Regions from separate parts of the Halomonas sp. A3H3 genome, predicted to be linked through region 1. Evidence: predicted binding sites of a transcription regulator. Region 1 holds the regulator's gene; each other region holds the start of a gene.
The links. The regulator sigma-54, encoded in region 1, starts transcription at its own class of promoters, with help from an activator protein. The targets are predictions, from matches to a motif close to TGGCACNNNNNTTGCTNT.
Positions count from the first base shown of each region.

Region 2: a site for sigma-54 is predicted at 3,581-3,598, ahead of HALA3H3_RS11815 (NCS1 family nucleobase:cation symporter-1). Genes of this name have one in related genera too.
Region 3: a site for sigma-54 is predicted at 3,490-3,507, ahead of HALA3H3_RS17070 (2,4'-dihydroxyacetophenone dioxygenase family protein). Genes of this name have one in related genera too.

Region 1 is NZ_HG423343.1:5,106,827-5,113,271, forward strand. It holds gene lptB (LPS export ABC transporter ATP-binding protein) at 1-447, shown strand, start outside; gene HALA3H3_RS23235 (RNA polymerase factor sigma-54) at 577-1,989, shown strand; gene hpf (ribosome hibernation-promoting factor, HPF/YfiA family) at 2,087-2,395, shown strand; gene HALA3H3_RS23245 (PTS sugar transporter subunit IIA) at 2,400-2,870, shown strand; gene rapZ (RNase adapter RapZ) at 2,958-3,890, shown strand; gene HALA3H3_RS23255 (HPr family phosphocarrier protein) at 3,936-4,205, shown strand; gene pmbA (metalloprotease PmbA) at 4,222-5,562, opposite strand; gene yjgA (ribosome biogenesis factor YjgA) at 5,686-6,207, shown strand; gene tldD (metalloprotease TldD) at 6,259-6,445, opposite strand, start outside.
Region 2 is NZ_HG423343.1:2,655,852-2,662,296, reverse strand. It holds gene HALA3H3_RS11825 (bifunctional diguanylate cyclase/phosphodiesterase) at 1-797, opposite strand, end outside; gene HALA3H3_RS11820 (LysR family transcriptional regulator) at 1,002-1,904, shown strand; gene HALA3H3_RS11815 (NCS1 family nucleobase:cation symporter-1) at 1,919-3,436, opposite strand; gene HALA3H3_RS11810 (nitrilase-related carbon-nitrogen hydrolase) at 4,054-4,920, shown strand; gene hydA (dihydropyrimidinase) at 4,983-6,422, shown strand.
Region 3 is NZ_HG423343.1:3,810,451-3,816,895, forward strand. It holds gene HALA3H3_RS17055 (efflux RND transporter periplasmic adaptor subunit) at 1-15, opposite strand, end outside; gene HALA3H3_RS17060 (BaiN/RdsA family NAD(P)/FAD-dependent oxidoreductase) at 152-1,336, shown strand; gene HALA3H3_RS17065 (sigma-54-dependent Fis family transcriptional regulator) at 1,521-3,329, opposite strand; gene HALA3H3_RS17070 (2,4'-dihydroxyacetophenone dioxygenase family protein) at 3,555-4,082, shown strand; gene HALA3H3_RS17075 (SDR family NAD(P)-dependent oxidoreductase) at 4,091-4,909, shown strand; gene HALA3H3_RS17080 (alcohol dehydrogenase catalytic domain-containing protein) at 4,909-5,913, shown strand; gene HALA3H3_RS17085 (MFS transporter) at 5,906-6,445, shown strand, end outside.

The DNA.
Region 1 (6,445 bases):
TCGGTTGCCGAGAATATTATGGCGATACTCGAGACCCGCAAAGAGCTTAACCGCAGCGATCGCGAACAGCGCCTGGAAGCGCTACTCGAAGACTTCCATATCACCCATATTCGCGACAACCTGGGCATGAGCCTTTCGGGCGGCGAGCGCAGGCGTGTAGAAATAGCCCGCTCGCTAGCCACAGAGCCCGCTTTTATTCTGCTCGATGAGCCTTTTGCGGGCGTTGACCCCATCTCGGTAGGTGAGATTAAAACCATCATTCGTGCACTGAAACAGCGCCATATCGGCGTGCTGATCACCGATCACAACGTGCGTGAAACACTAGACATTTGCGATATCGCCTATATCGTCGGCGATGGGCAAATCATCGCCAGTGGCTCGCCCGCCTCGATTCTCACCAACCAAAAAGTAAGGGATGTGTATTTGGGCGCCGATTTTCGCCTGTAATGTTTTTGCCTTAATCACCCCTAAATAGCGCTTTAAAACAACTTTACGACCAATGGCATGCTTATTGCACTTGCGCCAAGCACTCACTCGCACTAGGGTGGAGCATTCTGATTAACGAGTGGTTCTCAGATGGTCATGAAAGCTTCTCTCCAACTGCGTATCGGCACACAGCTGACCATGACGCCCCAGTTGCAGCAGGCCATTGCGCTGCTGCAACTCTCTACGCTGGATCTTCGTCAAGAAATTCAGCAGGCCCTCGATGCCAATCCCATGCTGGAGCAGGAAGATGAATTTAGTGAACAGGCTGTCAGCGAGCCTAAGGAAGAAGAGTGGTCAGAGAGCATCCCTACTGAGCTCTCGGTAGATAGCGACTGGTCAGATACCTATCAAGATATGGGAAGCCAGGGGGGCAGCAGCGAAGGCCCCGACTTTGAGCGCCAGGCAGCCGGGCAGAGCCTTCATGGCCACCTGCTGTGGCAACTCGCCATGACCGATTTTAGCGCTCGCGAGCAGCTTGTCGCGGAAAGCTTAATCGACGCGCTAGACGCCAACGGCTACCTGACCCAGCCGCTCAACGACATCCGTGAAGGGCTTCGTGCCCAGGGCATTGACGGGCTAAGCCAGCGCGAAGTGGAAACCATTCTACTCAAGCTCCAGCAGTTTGAGCCGACCGGCATATTTGCCCGTGACTTGCGTGAGTGCTTGATGCTGCAGCTCGCAGCTCTCCCCGATGATACGCCACTGCTGGTTCCCGCCCGCCGCTTGGTGCGGCAGTTTCTCGAAGCGCTTGGCAAAGACGATATGCGTCTGCTGAAACGCCGTCTAGGGCTCGACGACGAACAGCTGGCCGATGTCATCCTGCTTATTCGCAGCCTAGACCCACGCCCAGGCAGCGCCTACGGCGACACCGATGACAGCTATGTCACCCCCGATCTAGTCGTCCGCCACGATAATGAAGGCTGGCATTTAGAGCTCAACCCCGAGGCCCTGCCACGGCTGCGCATTCAGCCCGACTACGCCAGCTTGATTAAGCGTGCGGATAAAAGCGATGACAACCAGTTTCTCAAAGAGCACTTGCAGGAAGCGCGCTGGTTGATCAAGAGCCTCTCTAGCCGAAACGATACGCTGCTGCGTGTTGGTCGCGAAATCATTACCCGCCAGATTGGCTTTTTAGAGCACGGCGAAGAAGCCATGAAACCACTGATACTGGCCGACATTGCCGAAGCCGTGGAGATGCACGAGTCGACTATTTCACGGGTAACGACGCAAAAATATATCCATACACCCCGTGGTGTGTTTGAACTCAAATACTTTTTCTCAAGCCAGGTGAGCGGTCAAGATGGCGACAGCCACTCCAGCACCGCCATCCGTGCACGACTCAAGAAACTGATTCAAGAGGAGCCGCCCGGCAAGCCGCTTTCAGACAGCCGCTTAGTGACGCTATTAGGCGAAGGAGGGATTCAAGTGGCGCGTCGTACGGTGGCGAAATACCGTGAAGCCATGGGCATTCCCTCTTCCAGTGAACGGCGTCGTTTGCGCTAACTTCGTTAACGTTTCAGGGAAACTCTCGACAAGGGCTTTGCAACGCGGCAAAAAGGGTTACAATCGAAGTACAGTCCGATGGATAAGGAGCACGTCAATGCAAGTAAATATCACTGGTCATCACGTAGAACTGACTGACGCCTTGCGTGACTATGTCAACGAAAAGCTTGAGCGTGTAGAGCGCCATTACGACAATATAACTACGGTGCAAGTCACCTTATCAGTGGAGAAAGAGCGCCAGCAGGCCGCCTGTACGCTGCACGCCGCAGGTGCTGACTTACATGCGGAAGCCCTAGACAGTGATATGTACGCCGCTATCGACGCACTAGCGGACAAAATCGACCGTCAACTCGTTAAACACAAGGAAAAAGCACAAGCTCGCGCCCAAGGCGCCGGTGTGCGTTAATTCAATGACGTTGGAAACCATACTCCCCCCGGAACGCGTTCTGTTCGACGTCCCCGGGGGCAGCAAAAAAAGGGTGCTGGAGTTTTACAGCACCTTTATCGCCCAAAATATCCCCAGCCTGGACAGCCAAGAAGTGTTTAGCCGTTTAATCGGCCGCGAGCGCTTAGGTAGTACGGGTATTGGTAACGGCGTGGCTATTCCTCATGCGCGTAGCCCCCACTGCAACGCCCCTATCGCTGGATTTTTGAAACTGGCTGAAGCGATCGATTTTGACGCTATCGACGGCGACCCGGTAGATCTGGTGTTTGTCCTGTTGGTACCCGAAGAGGCAGATGACACGCATCTCTCACTGCTGGGTCAGGTAGCGACCATCATGAATGATGCGGACACGCGCCAGCAACTGCGTAAAGCAGCCAGCCAGCGCGAACTGCTTGAGCTGATTACCGCCAAAATTCGCGAGCAATCAGCGGCCTAAGGGTCTGAAACCCTGTTCAGGGCAGATCACAGCAGGTTATCCGCTCACCACCCTCAACGCAGCTTGATCAAAGCAAAGAGAGACTCTATGCAACTGGTGATCATTAGCGGCCGCTCCGGGTCAGGTAAATCTATCGCCTTGCAAGCGCTGGAAGATCTTGGCTACTACGCGATTGATAACCTCCCAGCTATGTTGCTGGGGTCGTTGGTGGATGAACTGCGTGACCAGGGCGACCGAGCACATTTAGCGGTGAGTATTGATGCCCGCAATTTGCCGGGAGCTCTGGAGCGCCTGCCCTCTTTATTAGACGAGTTGCGCCAGCGTAAAATCGACTTTCAAGTTATTTACCTGACCACCGATGCGCGCATACTGCTTGAGCGTTACTCAGCAACGCGTCGCCGTCATCCGCTGACCCGCGATAGCGAAATGACGCTGGAAGAGGCGATCAATAAAGAAGAGACGACGCTAGAGGATATTCGCGATCTGGCCGACCTATTGATCGATACATCACGATTATCGGTGCACGATTTACGCCGTCGCATTACCGACCAAGTAGCCCATCAGCGGCGCGACAAGCTGACGCTAACGCTGGAATCGTTTGGGTATAAACGCGGCGTACCGTTAGACGCCGACCTGGTCTTCGATGTGCGCTGCCTGCCAAATCCGTACTGGGATCCAACGCTGCGCCAATTCACTGGCCGCGACGCGGAAATCGTGGCTTTTTTGAACAGCTATCCGATTGTTGATGCCATGAGCGACGACATCTTGGCCTGGCTAGAGCGTTGGCTACCCGCTTACCAGAATAGCCAACGTAGCTACATGACTATCGCGATTGGCTGTACTGGTGGCCAGCACCGCTCGGTCTATATGGCCGAGAAGTTAGCGGAAAAATTGACTCCTAGCATGGGCGAAGTTCAACTTCGCCACCGCGAACTGGGTCTGCACTACACCATAAGCGAACAGTTGGCCGCTCCCCTCGTCAGCGCTTCCACACCTAACGAGCGGCCAGAGACCTCTTAAGCGCGTCTATCCATTAATGACACCACTCGGCGAAAAGGAACCAGGGTGCCAGAACGCATACTTACACTTACCAATCAACGCGGGCTACACGCTCGCGCGGCGACAAAACTGGTCAAATGCGGCCAACAGTTCACGGCAAACATACGCGTTTACAAACAGCAACAGGCCGCCGACGCCGCCAATATCATGTCACTGCTGATGCTTGCCGCACCTTGTGGCACCGAGCTTAGAATCACCGCCGAAGGCGATGACGCCGAACAGGCGCTTGAAGCGATTCAAGCGCTGTTCGACGCCCGCTTTGAGGAGGATCAGTAAGCCGCCGCTTGACTTGTTAGTCCCCCGCCACGGTCATGGCATCAATCAACCAGCTACCCGTGTGAACACTGCCACGGGTATCAGTGTCATCGCCAATACCTACTAAGCCAGCAAACATCCGCTCCAGGTTTCCAGCAATGGTGAACTCTTCGACCGGGTACTGCACCTTTCCATTTTCGACCCAAAAACCTGCTGCACCGCGGGAATAGTCACCGGTCACACCGTTGACACCTTGGCCCATCAACTCAGTCACCCAAATACCCCGCCCCATCTCTTGCAACAAGCTTTCGCGTGATTGCAGTGGCGTTGCTAAACGCACGTTACGTGCCCCACCGGCATTGCCCGTGGTTTGCATATCGAGACGACGAGCGCTGTAAGAAGAGAGCATATAGCTGGCAATGCGTCCCTGATCGATAAAGCGATTATTGCGCGTTTGCACGCCCTCGCCATCAAACGGTGAGCTTGCCGTGGCGCCAATCTCCATTGGCCGCTCTTCGAGACTAAACCAGTCGGGAAACAATGGTGTACCGAGCCGGTCGCACAAAAACGAGGCCTGCCGGTAAAGCGCACCACCGGCTAACCCACCGAGCAGGTGGCCAACCAAGCCACTGGCCAACGATGGGTCAAACAGCACCGGAAAGGTGCCCGTTGGCGGCCGTTTAGCACCTAGCCTGCGCAGCGTACGCATCGCGGCTTCGCGCCCCACCTCAGCGGGGTCACGTAGCGCCTTGGGGTCACGGGCAGAGGTGTAGTCATAATCACGCTGCATACCGCTCGCGTCTTGGGCAATCAGCATGCAAGAAAGAGAGTGACTACTGCCCTTTTGGGTACCTAAAAAGCCGTGGCTATTGGCGTAAACGCGCACCCCTTCGCCACTGGAGAGAGACGCGCCATCTGACTGTGAGATGCCGTCAACGTCTCGCCCCGCCTGCTCGCAGGCAAGCGCTAACTCAATCGCCTCATCCGTTGTGAGCGCCCAGGGGTAGTGCACTTTTAGATCGGGCAACTCAGTAGCCATAAGGGAGGCATCGGCCAGCCCTGCGGCCGGGTCTTCGCCGGTATAGCGGGCAATCGCCAGCGCTTTCTCTACGGCTGCCTGGATCGAGGCACTGCTGGCATCAGTGGATGAAGCGCTGCCTTTACGTTGACCCACGTATAGCGTGACGGCAATGCCTTGGTCACGGGATAACTCAACCGTTTCAACTTCGCCCAGGCGTACGCTAACGCCTATACCCTGATCGACGCTTGCGCCTACTTCGGCAGCATCCGCGCCCAAGCGCTTCGCCAGCGCTAACGCCTCTTCGGCGCGCGCGGTCAATAGCGACTGCTGCGCGGATGCATCAAATGCCTGTGCCATATGGCCTCCTATTTCAACCGAATGCCTCTCAACCAAAGTCTTGCAAGAGAGTGTCATCGGCGAATCAATGTTGTACTCGCAGCTGGTATAATGCCGCCACGAATCTTGTCTGTGAGTCACACTATGCGTAAGCAACGTCCCGATCCCGTTGAAGTAGAAGAACAGGAAGAACGCCCTAGCAAGTCGCAACTCAAACGCGAAATGCATGCCTTACAGGCACTTGGGGAAACCTTAATCGCCATGCGACCGGCGGAACGCGCCCGTTTCCCCCTCTCTGACGATATGCTACGCGCTATCGAGGAAACCTCGCGTATTCGCACCCATGAAGGTCGCCGCCGCCATATGCAGTATGTCGGTAAGCTGATCCGTAAAGAGGATCTTACCGCCATTCAAGCCGTGTTCGACTCCATCGATCAGGAGCAAGAGCAGCGCGACCACGCGTTCCACCGACTGGAAAAATGGCGGGAACGCTTAATTGACGAGGGCGATGCGGCAGTTGACCTGTTTATGGCGGAGCACCCCGACGCCGATCGCCAGACACTGCGTCAATTGATTCGCAACGCCCAGCGGGAACGCGAACAGGGCAAACCGCCGACCAGCTCGCGCAAGCTCTTCAAACACCTGCGCGAAACCTTAGCGCTTTAAAAACCGCACTTTAAAAGCAGCCTCTTTAAGACGGCTTTTCAAGACCGCCTATCAAGACTGCGTGCCGCCGACGGTCAGCTCATCCAATTTCAGGGTGGGCTGGCCCACACCCACCGGCACGCCCTGCCCTTCTTTACCACACACGCCAATACCGGTATCCAGCGCCATATCATGGCCAATCATGGAAACACGCTGCATCGCTTCCGGCCCGTTACCAATCAAGGTGGCGCCTTTCACC
Region 2 (6,445 bases), 2.5 Mb from region 1:
ATAGGTGAGTCAATGTTGATTGACCATGTGGACTCACCACGGGTAAGCCACTCGGCCGTTTCTGGACTCTCAATTTGACTGCCAATCGAAAATGGCTTTTCGGGGGTCGGGTAGCGAGCAATAAATTTTAATCCGGGGTCGACCAGGGCAATGCTCTCGCCGTCATAGACACTCATCTGCTCCAGAGCGTCGGCAAACACTTCAGGTACAATGCTAGAGATGACCACCCCAGCAAACTCGCCGGACGAGGTTTCTAATCGTCGACCATGGTACAAATAGTAGCGTTGGTCGCTGATAGACCAGTAAAGCGGGGTAATCAGTTCTTCTTGTCCTGCTTGCTTAAAGGCATTAAACAACGTCGTATCGCTGATATCAGCACCTGCTCTTCGGCTGCTGCGGCCACTCGCCATTACTCGGCCTTCAGCGCTCAACACAGCGATTTCGTCCACCATGGGCACATACAGGGTCAGGTTTTCTAGCGAGCGCTGAAGGGCCTGGGCATTATCGCTATCTGGCATGCCTTGCAGGGTTAGCATCTCAGCAAGCCCAAAAAGCGCTTGCCCGCTTTGTGCAAATACGCCTTTTGCCCACTCAGCAACCACATTAGCGCGGGCGGTAATCCGCGACTCGGCGGCCTCAATTTCTTGCCGATACTGTTCACTCAGCAGCCAGCCGAAAAGCACCATCATGACAAGCAGTGCTAGCAGATATAGCCCAATCACATGGCGGCGCTGTTGGCGATAAGTCTTGGTGGCTTTCAATACATCATCATTTACATCATTGGAGGTAGCGGACATCGCGCAGAAGCCTTATTCAGGTAACCCAGGGGGACACCTGATACAGTGTAAAAAGTAACTAAAAATGATACATAACACGCGCTGACACGTGGCTTTATCCGATAGTGCCGCGGTGCTTTTAGGATGTATATCAGTTTTTATCACCGTTAATGCCCTGAAAAGCGTGACGTTATGCATGGATAGCCAATCTACCAGGAAATTGTTATGGCATCGCTGGGCCAAATGAGCGACTACGAGATACGCCTAATCCGTATTTTTAAGACGGTCGTTGAGTGCGGTGGCTTTACCGCGGCGGAAACCACGCTGGGCATTAGTCGTTCGGCGATTAGCCAACACATGAACGACTTGGAGGGGAGGCTGGGGTTTTCGCTCTGCCAGCGGGGGCGTGGCGGGTTTAGTTTAACCGAAGAGGGTAAAGAGATTTATCAGGCAGGGTTGACGCTACTGACCGCGCTTGAAACGTTTAAAAGCGACGTTAACGCCCTGCACCAAACGATTAAAGGCGAGCTGAATATCGGCATTACCGATAATTTGGTGACACTACCCGCCATGCACGTGACCAATGCACTGGCTGAGCTCAGCGCGCCGGAGCATGAGGTCACGCTGCATATTCATATGGAGCCTTCTGACGCGGTCATTCGAGGGGTGATGGATGGCCACTTGCACGTCGGCGTAGTGCCTGCAGTGAACCTGCCCACCAGTTTAGAAGCGCGGCACCTTTATGATGAGCCATCATATCTTTACTGTGCGGCTGGCCATCCCCTGTTTACGGAGGACGACGACACGCTCAGTGGTGCTGATATCGCCCAACACTCGGCTATTTCGCCCCGCTATCCGCTACCGGTTGAGGCCCGACAGGCGCATGATGCGCTAAGCCTTCGTGCCTCAGCATCCGACCGAGAAGGCGCCGCTTTTTTGATTCTTACCGGGCGCTTTATCGGCTTTCTGCCTGAACACGTAGCTGCACAGTGGGTGGCAGCGGGCAAGATGCGAGCGTTGCATGCCAACACGCAGCACTACCGCATCCCCTTTGTGCTGATCACCCGCCACGACCGCCGCCCCAACCGAGTGGTCGATGCGTTTCTACGCTTAATCAAAAGCAGCTAAACCCGGCAGTATGTTTAACGCTGCTCGGTTGCCTCATTGGCCATTATCGGCGCTGGCCCCGCCTGGGGCGATGACACCAACACTTGGCTTGCCACATAGTAAACAATTGCCCCCAGCGCCGAGCCGGTAAACCAGCCGTAGTCGTAGAACCAGTTCATGGTGCCAGTTAACAGCGATAGCAACGTAAGCGCCACCGGCACGCCAAAGGCGATAAAACCCGCGATGTTCACCGCAGGATAAGCATGGTTATCCATATACAGGCTGGGCACATCCAAACGCTGCTTTTTGATCAGGAAGTAGTCCACCGCCATGATGCCCGCGATGGGCCCCAGCAGGCTGGAGTAACCCAGCAGCCAGTTGGAGTACATCTGCTCCAGAGAAACCCCTGGCGGAATAACGCCCGCTTTTTGCAGCAGATCGTAGCCCATCAACAACACGCCCACCGCGCCAGTCATCAGCACGCCGCGCGTCTGGTTAATCAATTTGGGCGCAATGTTCTGAAAATCGTTGGTAGGCGACACGATGTTAGAAGCCGTATTGGTAGAGATCGTGGCGATAATGATCAACAGCATCGCCAGTACCACCCAGAAGGGGCTGTCGATATAGCCAATCAAACGTACCGGGTCGGCAACGGTTTCCCCTACCAGCGTTTCGGAAGCAGCGGTTAACACGACACCGAGTGCGGCAAAGAAAAACATCGTTAGCGGCAGCCCAATCACCTGACCAACGATCTGATCTTTTTGGCTTTTGGCAAAGCGACTGAAATCGGGAATATTCAGCGACAGCGTGGCCCAAAAACCCACCATGGCGGTTAAGCCCGCGAAGAAGTAGCCGTATACCGATGCCCCTTCAGGCCGCGACGGCGGCTGTGCCAGTAGTTCGGACATCGACATATTTGGCCACGCCCATATCATCAGCCCAACACCAACGGCTAACAGCAGCGGTGCGGCGAAGGTTTCCAACCATTTAATCGACTCTGCACCACGAATCACCACATAGAGATTCATCGCACCAAAGACAAAAAAGCCGATGACTTCACCAACACCGCCCATCGCAGCCCAAGCGGGAATCAACTCGGAGAGCAACAGATGAATGGCCAAACCGCCAAACATGGTTTGAATACCAAACCAGCCGCAGCCGACCAGGGCGCGCACCAGACAGGGTACGTTGGAACCTAAAATACCGAACGAAGAGCGTAAAACCACCGGAAAAGGAATACCAAACTTCGTACCGGGAAAGGCGTTTAAGGTAAGAGGAATCAGCACGATCACGTTGGCCAACAAAATGGCAAACAACGCCTCCCCCACGCTCAGCCCGAAGTAGGCGGTTAATACCCCGCCTAGGGTGTAGGTGGGCACGCAGATCGACATGCCTACCCAGAGTGCCGCAATATTCCACTTACTCCAGGTGCGCTCGCTGGCCTGGGTAGGCGCAATATCCTCATTAAAGCGCGAACTACTGCGTACATCGTCCCCTACATCTAGCTCTATCAGCCCACCTCGATCCACCATCTGAGAGGTTGTTTCGGTCATTTTTTATCTCCTCAGCATTGCGTTATTGCGCTGCCTAGCTCCCACGGCCAGTGGAGCTTTTCAAAAAGGCGCTTAGAAATCATGGCTTTTAGAAACCATTGTTTTTCAAAACCATCGTTCTTAGAAACCATAGCTTTTAGAAAACAAGCAATAAGCATGCCTACTTGAAAAAGCAGGTCAATTAACTCATTGATTAAAAAGCTGCCTTCATGGACAACATTATTATTGTTAGCTTGTTATCTTTATATTTTCCCCACCTAAAACAAAAACCAACTAAACAAAGCTAGATCAAAAAAAATATTTGCACCAATTTCAAACAGAAAAAAACCAAAAACACTCGCTAGAAATATACCAAACCAATGATTTTAAAAGAATAAAAAAACCATCCAAAACAGTGCAAGACCTCACCAAAAAAGTGAATATCACCAAATGGAACAATAAAAATAAGCAAACTCAATGAGTTAAAGACGATTTAACAAATCTCCTTTAAAGACTTGCTAAAACCACCTACCCAGCGCTACTTTCAACAAAAGCTGTCTATTTCGTCAGCTTTACAAAACTAGTTTCAAGAACACTACAAACATACGCTACACATCAACAATCAGAGGGAGCGTCTCATGCAGAATATGAAAATCGGGTTGATTCAGTTGGGCCTGAAAACCAGCACCGATCTTGAACCAGAAGCTATTCGCGACGCCATGAACGAGGCACATCTGCCAATGATTCAGCAAGCGGCTGACCAGGGCGTGCAGGTGCTTTGCTTCCAGGAAGTGTTTAACCAGCCCTACTTTTGCCCCAGCCAGGACGGCAAGTGGTACGCCGCCGCCGAGCGGGTACCGGAAGGCCCTACCTGCCAGATGATGCAGAAGCTCGCCGCCGAGCACCGCATGGTGATCATCGTGCCGGTGTATGAAGAGACTGAAACCGGTGTTTACTACAACACCGCAGCGGTATTCGACGCTGACGGCAGTTACTTAGGCAAGTACCACAAAACCCATATTCCCCAAGTAGCCGGTTTTTGGGAAAAATTCTTCTTCAAGCCGGGAAAATCCAACTGGCCAGTGTTCGATACTGCCTACGGCAAAATCGGCGTATATATCTGCTACGACCGTCACTTCCCCGAAGGCTGGCGGGCGCTTGCTCTCAACGGCGCTGAGGTGATTTTCAACCCTTCCGCCACCGTGGCCGGTCTTTCCCAATACCTGTGGGAGTTAGAGCAACCTGCCTCTGCCGCCGCCAATGGCTGCTTTATCGCTGCGATCAATCGAGTTGGAACCGAGGCGCCGTGGAACATCGGCGACTTTTACGGCTCCAGCTATATCGTTAACCCCCGCGGCAAAATCGAAGCTCAGGCCAGCGAAACAGAAGACGAGCTGCTGGTGCACGAGATCGATTTGGACATGGTGCGGGAGGTACGCAACAACTGGCAGTTCTTCCGCGACCGTCGCCCGGAAACCTATACCCGCCTGACCGACGGTGAATGATTCTGCTGGTAAAAAACAGGTTGCTGGTTAAGTTTTCTATTTAAAAACAACAGGAGCGAACGATGAGCTTATTAATCAAGGGCGGCACCGTGGTCACCCACGCCGATACCTACCGCGCAGACGTACTGTGTGTCGACGGTAAAATCCATGCGATTGGCACCGATCTAGATGTCCCTGAAGGGTGTGAAATTGTCGATGCCAGCGATCAACTGGTGATGCCCGGCGGTATCGATCCCCATACGCACATGCAACTGCCGTTCATGGGCACCGTGGCCAGCGAAGATTTCTATACCGGCACCGCCGCGGCCTTGGCCGGGGGCACCACTTCGATCATCGACTTCGTAATCCCACAGCCAGGTCAGTCGCTCCTTGAGGCCTTCGAAACCTGGCAAGGCTGGGCGGAAAAAGCCGCCACCGATTTTGCCTTCCACGTGGCGATTACCTGGTGGGACGATAGCGTGCGAGAGGAAATGGGCACCCTGGTTCATGAACACGGGGTGAACAGCTTCAAACACTTTATGGCCTACAAGGGCGCGATCATGGCCACTGATGACATTCTGGTGGAAAGCTTCTCGCGCTGTCTGGAGCTAGGCGCGGTGCCTACGGTTCACGCCGAAAACGGTGAGCTGGTCTACCACATGCAGCAAAAACTGCTCGCCCAGGGCATGACCGGGCCGGAAGCCCATCCGCTTTCGCGCCCACCCCAGGTGGAAGGCGAAGCGGCCAGCCGGGCGATTCGCATTGCCAGCACCCTGGGCGCACCGATCTATCTGGTTCACGTGTCCACCAAAGATGCCGTCGATGAAATTGCCTACGCCCGCCAGCAGGGTCATCCGGTTTATGGCGAATGCTTAGCCGGGCACCTGCTCATCGACGATAGCGTCTACCAGGATACCGACTGGGGCCGCGCCGCTGCCCACGTGATGAGCCCGCCCTTCCGGCCCAAGGGCCACCAGGAAGCGCTCTGGCACGGCTTGCAGTCGGGCAATCTGCAAACCACCGCCACCGACCACTGCTGTTTCTGTGCCGATCAGAAAGCCGCGGGCAAGGATGACTTTACTAAAATCCCCAACGGCACCGCTGGCGTGGAAGACCGCCTCGCCGTGTTGTGGGATGAAGGCGTCAACACCGGCAAGCTGTCGCCCCAGGAGTTTGTCGCGCTGACATCGACCAACACCGCCAAGATTTTCAACCTCTACCCGCGCAAAGGGGCGATTCAAGTAGGTTCCGATGCAGATATCGTGGTGTGGGATCCCAACGGCACCCGGACGATTTCTGCCAAAACCCACCACCAGAACGTCGATTTCAACATTTTCGAGGGCAAAACGGTGCGCGGCATTGCCCGTCACACCATTAGCAAGGGCAAATGGGTGTGGCGGGATGGTGAGCTGCGTGCCGAGCGCGGTGCGGGCCGCTATTTGGAGCGCCCCGCCTACCCCGGTGTCTTCGAATTGCTGGCCAAGCGCGCCGAGCTGAATGCGCCGATGGCCGTAAAAAGATAACAGCTGTGCCCATAACAACAGCG
Region 3 (6,445 bases), 1.3 Mb from region 1:
AAAGGGCAAAAGCATAGTGTTCTCAGCGTTAGATAATATTTATACAGTTATTGTATATGGTAATTGTATCCGCATAATAATTTTTAAGTGCGACCCTGTTAGAATGCCTGCCTTTTACGACGGGAGTCGCTCTCAATATGAGCTGTCCATTATGATCTATGACGTTGTCATCATCGGTGCTGGCGCCGCAGGCTTAATGTGCGCAGCGCAAGCGGGCTATGCCGGAAAGCGGGTCTTAGTGCTTGATCATGCTAACAAAGCGGGCAAGAAGATTCTCATGTCCGGGGGTGGCCGCTGCAACTTTACCAATCTTGGCACAACGCCACAGCACTTTTACTCTTCAAACCCTTACTTTTGTATTTCGGCGCTCAAACGTTACCGCCCTGAGCACTTTGTTGAGCTGGTCGAGCGCCATGGCGTTGAACATGTTGAGAAAACGCCGGGTCAGCTATTCTGTGCAACCTCGGCTAAAGATATTGTCCATACGTTACTAACCGAGTGTGAGTGGGCTGGGGCTGAAATCAGGCTCAGCACCCAGGTTACCCGCGTGGAGCAACAGGGCAGTGCCATGCGTCTAACGACTTCGATAGGTAAAATCGATGCTGGGGTGGTCGTCATCGCGAGCGGTGGGCTTTCCATTCCGAGCATGGGCGCGACGGGTTTTGGCTACGACATTGCCCGTCAATTTGGTCTAGAGGTATTCGCTACGCGACCCGGGCTGGTGCCCTTTACCTTAAGCGATAGCTGGAAAGCGCGCGCAACTGAGCTCTCTGGTTTGAGCGTGCCAGTGGCTGTTAGTGCTGGCAGTCGCCGCTTTGTGGAACCCATGCTGTTTACCCACCGCGGCTTGTCTGGGCCGGCGATGCTGCAGATATCCAGCGTTTGGCAGCCAGGGGAGAGCATTAGTATCGATCTACTGCCCAATGAAAACGTGGCGGAATCCCTACGTGAGGCACGCCAAGAAACGCCTAAGCGTCAGCTCTCGACTTGGCTTGGCGAACGCTTTCCGAAACGCTTTGCGCAAGCACTGCTGGAGTGGTACCCCGACCATGACTTGGCGCGGCCCCTGGCCCAGTATGCTAATGCCGCATTGGATGAGTGGGCGCAAAGACTCAACGCTTGGCAACTGAAACCAGCAGGAACAGAAGGTTGGCGTACCGCAGAGGTAACCATGGGCGGGGTCAATACCGACGCGATTTCGTCCAAAACCTTTGAGGTTAAAGGCTTACCACAGTTGCGCTTTATCGGAGAAGTATTAGATGTAACGGGAGAGCTAGGCGGGTATAACTTTCAGTGGGCGTGGGCGAGTGGCGTAGCCTGCGGGCAGGCTGTTTAATAAGCTGATCAAAGATTTGCAAGTGCCGTAAACCGATACACTGGCTGTATTAAGCCTCTTGTGTTTTGGCGATGGGTTCAAGTTTAGGGGCTGTTGACGTTTCGCTTATGGCAGCGCTGAAAAGTCAACAGAGCCTAGGGCAATGCTGCCAAGAGGTCGGCTGGTAGGTCGATCAGGCGCTTCCTTACAAGTGCCGAAACAGACTAGGATCTAATCCAGCTTTTTGAATTCGATAGGCTAGCTTAGCTCTCGTTACGCCTAGTTCTCTGGCGGCCTTCGACACGTTGCCATCTGTTTTATAAAGTGCATTTGACAAAATTTCTGCCTCACTTCTCCGGTGACATTTAGCGCTCTTCTGCGTATCGTCAAGCTTACCCCGGCCCAATAGATCAGGCCCACTTGTGCCAGCCTCCAGTTCCCCTGTGGGATCAATATTGAGACCTGACTGACCAGGGGGGTTGAGTTTTGTGGCAAAGCCAACGTCATCAAACATATGAAACACATTGAGCGGTTCAGAATCTAGCGCGTTAATCACGCCACGTTCTATTAAATTCTGCAGCTCGCGAATATTTCCAGGGTAACTATAGTCTAAAAGTGCTTCACTAGCCTTTCGGGTGAGTCCTGGAATATTTTTTTTATAAACGTTTGAGTAGCGGTATAAAAAATGTTCGATCAATAAGGGGATATCATCCTGGCGTTCTCTAAGAGGGGGAAGGCGAATAGGAAAAACATTTAAGCGGTAATAAAGATCCTCTCTGAATAGTCCATTCTGCACTTCCTTGAAAAGATCTTTATTTGAGGCGGCAACAACCCTGACGTTAACTTGGATAGGGTGTGCTCCACCGACTCTTTCTATTTCGCCATTCTGCAGGGTGCGCAGAAGCTTACCTTGTGCCTCATAACTTAATGATGGAATTTCATCAAGAAATAGTGTGCCCCCATTGGCTTGTTCGAACCGACCCGGTCGACTTTTTTCTGCACCTGTAAACGCACCTTTCTCTACGCCAAACAGCTCTGCCTCAACCAATGTGTCAGGGATTGCAGCACAGTTAAGGGCGATAAAGGGGCCGTTTGCCAAGTTGCTTTTGCGGTGAAGCTCGTTAGCAAACAAGTCTTTCCCAACACCGGATTCTCCATTGAACAGTACCGTGGCTGGCGTTGGCGCGACTCTTTCGATCTTCTGCAAAGCAATACTGACGGCTGCTGAAATACCCACGATCTTTTGGGTATCTATTTTCTCACGGATAGAGGCAGGAGATGACGCTGTCGTCACGCCAGGGGTTTGTCGAGACGACTTACGCGCTCTAGGCGCAAGGTATTCTCCTGGAGTGAGCCAGCTAAGGTCATGGGTACTGCCTATTTCTTGGTTTGTCATCTCACCTACGATTCGGCAGAAAGAGCCGCCGCAGCCAGCACACTCCAACTCACGATATATCACTCGCTTACCGTAGAAAGCACTGGCGTAGCCGCTGGCATAACCTAGCTGCATCCAGCAAACCGGTTCACGTGATAGGCCGTACGCATTTATATGTTCGGCGGCCTCGATTGAACCATGCCAAAGGAACTCGGCATTGAAAATACCGTTCGGGATGTCGTGGTCGCGTCGTACCGTTTCGACTTTAACCATCCCCATGACTGCATGTAACCGCTCCCCCGCGGTCAACGCACCAGCTTCATCGTTTAGTGGCCAATGTTTTCGTACAAAAGCTGCGTCGGCAGATCCAGCTGAAAAACCTACGCGCATCAGCAAGCTGCATGCTCTAGAAAAGCCTAGTGATTCAATGATTTCCCTGCGCAACACACCAAATGCATTAGCCCCAAGTAGCACCATGCGGCGATCATCGAACCAAATTTTTCCATCGTTAGGGGTAAGGCGCAGCCTCTCTGTCAAATCACGTAAAGTGGGTGGGTCTCCATCATCAAGGCCTATCTTACAAGAACTCGCTTGATTGGGTTGCGTTGTCATTTTCGAAAGCATCATTTTTTTTGTCATGTCTTTCTCATTTTTTTATTAAAAATATTAAATTAATTAAATACTGGCGAGTCTTGTTCAATCCTTCAGTTGTACTTTAGTCGTGTCTAGTCTCTTAACTTCCTTTGAATAATAAGAATTTTACTTGATTTTTTATACTAAGGTCTAGGTTTTGAGTAGTTGGCATAGCAATTGCTGAATAGTTCTCTGTAATACATCGTTTCCATAAATAAAGTGAGAACAATAATGGCTAATGCACCCGCTAGTAATGCTTATCGTATCGTAGAAGTTCCTGAACCAATGAAGGCAATGCAAGACCGATTTGGGCGTGAGGGAAGCTATGTAGGGCTCTCTGAGGTAGAAAGCCCATGGGTTCCTTTTGGTGATAATGCAGCTATACGGCATCTGGCCTTTGATGTAAGAAATAATGTTTATTGCAATATTTTATGGATTAAAAGCCCTGGTGTGATTGGTACCCATAAGCACCGAGGAATGGTATGGGCTGTAGGAATGGAGGGATCTTTCCGATATTTGGAATACGACTGGGTTTGCGGGCCTGGAGAGTTTATAACGGAAATGCCCGGACAGGCTCACACGTTAGTGACCGACGATGCTAATGGAATGAAAGCTCTATTTTGGATGCAGGGAGCTAACGAGTTCTTCGATGAGAAGGGGGAGTGGGCAGAAACGCTGGATGTTTTCTGGTTCATCAATCACTACGTCACTTACTGTGAAGAACACAATATCCCCATCAATGAGCAGTTATTTCTATGAGGTGGGGTATGCGTGTATTAGAGCAATTCAGCGTAGAAGGGCGTTCAGCCCTGATCACGGGGGGAGCCTCAGGTTTAGGACTTGCCTATGCCGAAGCGTTGGCAGAAAACGGCGCTAACGTGACACTAGCGGATATAAACATCGACGCAGCCGAATGTGAGGCACAAAGGCTCCGTGACGAAGGCTGCAAGGTTCATGCTGTCCAGCTAGATGTCGCTGATCGAATGCAGACCAGTCGAGCCTTCGAAGAACATGTCCGCCAGTTTGGCAACTTGGATATTGTTTTTGCTAATGCGGGGATCGATCCTGGGGCAGGGTTTTGGAACCCTTCAGGAGGGCGAAATAGAGATGGTCAGATTGACGTTTTAGATCCAGCCCGCTGGGATAGAACAATTTCTATTAATCTGACGGGGGTCTTTAATACTCTGCGAGTGGCAGCTAAATACATGAAGCCACGGCGTCGAGGATCAATTGTTGTCACGTCCTCCAATGCTGCCTTTATTACAGAGCCTGTGGTCGGGCTTGCTTACATGCCTGCAAAAGCGGGAGTGTCCCATTTAGTACGTCAAGTTGCCTTAGAGTTGGCAGAGTTCCGGATCCGGGTCAACACTATCGCGCCCGGCGGTTTCGTAACCAACATTGGTGGTGGCTGGTTGAAAGACGAAGCAGTTCGCCAGGCCTGGAACGCCAAGGTACCTCTAGGGGAAATCGCTGATCCTGAACAGATCAAGGCACTGGCGCTATACCTAGCCTCTGACGCCTCTTCCTATATGACCGGTGCTCAATTGGTTATTGACGGAGGCACTTCTCTTGGGAGGGTGGGCTGATGCGTGCTGCCGTCTTTCAGGGGTTACACCAGCCTTTAGATGTTTGCGAACTTCCAGACCCTACACCAGGAGACGATGAGGTTGTCATCCAGGTGAAACGATGTGGAATTTGTGGCTCCGATCTCCATATGACTGAGGATCCCATTTTCGGCATTTGTCCTGGCGATGTGCTGGGTCACGAATATGCAGGCGAGATAGTCGCTTTAGGTCGAAAAGTCAGTGATGTATCTATAGGAGATCTTGTATCCGTTATACCTTTCCGAAGTTGCGGTTATTGCGCTGCATGCCGTTCTGGGAATCCTGCTTGGTGTCTAGATATGGCGTTGGAGGGAGGGGGATATGGTGAATATGCCGTCACCGCTGCGCGCCAGTGCGTACCTCTTCCTCTCAATGCAAGCATGGACGACGGTGCAATTGTAGAGCCTTTAGCCGTTGCTCTCCATGGTCTCCAGCTATCCGGCATGAAACCTGGTGACCGTGTCCTCATCCTTGGTGCTGGGCCTATCGGGTTAGCTGTCGCTTTTTGGGCGCGCCGCTTTGGCGCTCAGACGGTTGTCATACAGGATATTACCCGATACCAAGAACAACGTGCCTATGACATGGGGGCGACCGGTTTTGTTTGTGATCCATATCAACCCATTAAAGCTGCAGAGCGGTCACTTGGAGGTTCAGCAGACATAGTATTCGAGTGTGCGGGCGTTCCTGGTCTCATTGCGCAAGCCATTGAGCAGGTTCGCACGCACGGTACGATTCTGCTTCTTGGTTTATGCACTAAGCCTGACAGCTTTATACCCTTTAGTGCTTTATCAAAGGAAATACGCCTTCAAACTGCCGTTTTCTTCTCACGACGTGAATACGAAAGTGCGTTGGATATTCTCGATTCTGGCGTTGTAGAGCCTCGCCATTTAATCACCGAGACCGTGCCACTTAACAATGTGCCAACCGCATTTGAAGCGTTAAAAAAGCGCACCCATCAATGCAAGGTGTTAATAAGCCATGACTAACAATAATACAGCTACCCTGCCTAACACGCCCAATAACACTCGTTATCAAATCCTTTTAGTTACTCTATTGAGCCTTAACTTTGGCATTGTATTTTTTGACAGGAATGCACTTAACTTCCTGATGCCATTTGTTCAGCCAGAGTTGGCCTTGACAAACCTACAGATAGGCCTAACAGCCTCTGCGTTATCAGTCACCTGGGCAATATCTGGTTTAATATTTGGTGCAATGTCTGATCGAAGTGGCCGAAGAAAGATATTTTTGATCATGGCGACGATTGTGTTCTCTCTCTGCTCTTTTTTATCAGGTCTTGCCACCTCATTCTTATTGCTTCTCGGTGCTAGATTGCTTATGGGTGTTGCAGAAGGCCCTATCCTGCCTATATCGCAATCAGTAACGGCAATAGAAGTTACTCCTGAAAGGCGGGGCATTGCTATGGGGGTCATGCAGAACTTCGGGTCAAATTTATTGGGTTCTTTTGCTGCGCCGGTTGTCCTTGTGGCTGTTGCTTCTGCTTTTGGCTGGCGAGAGGCG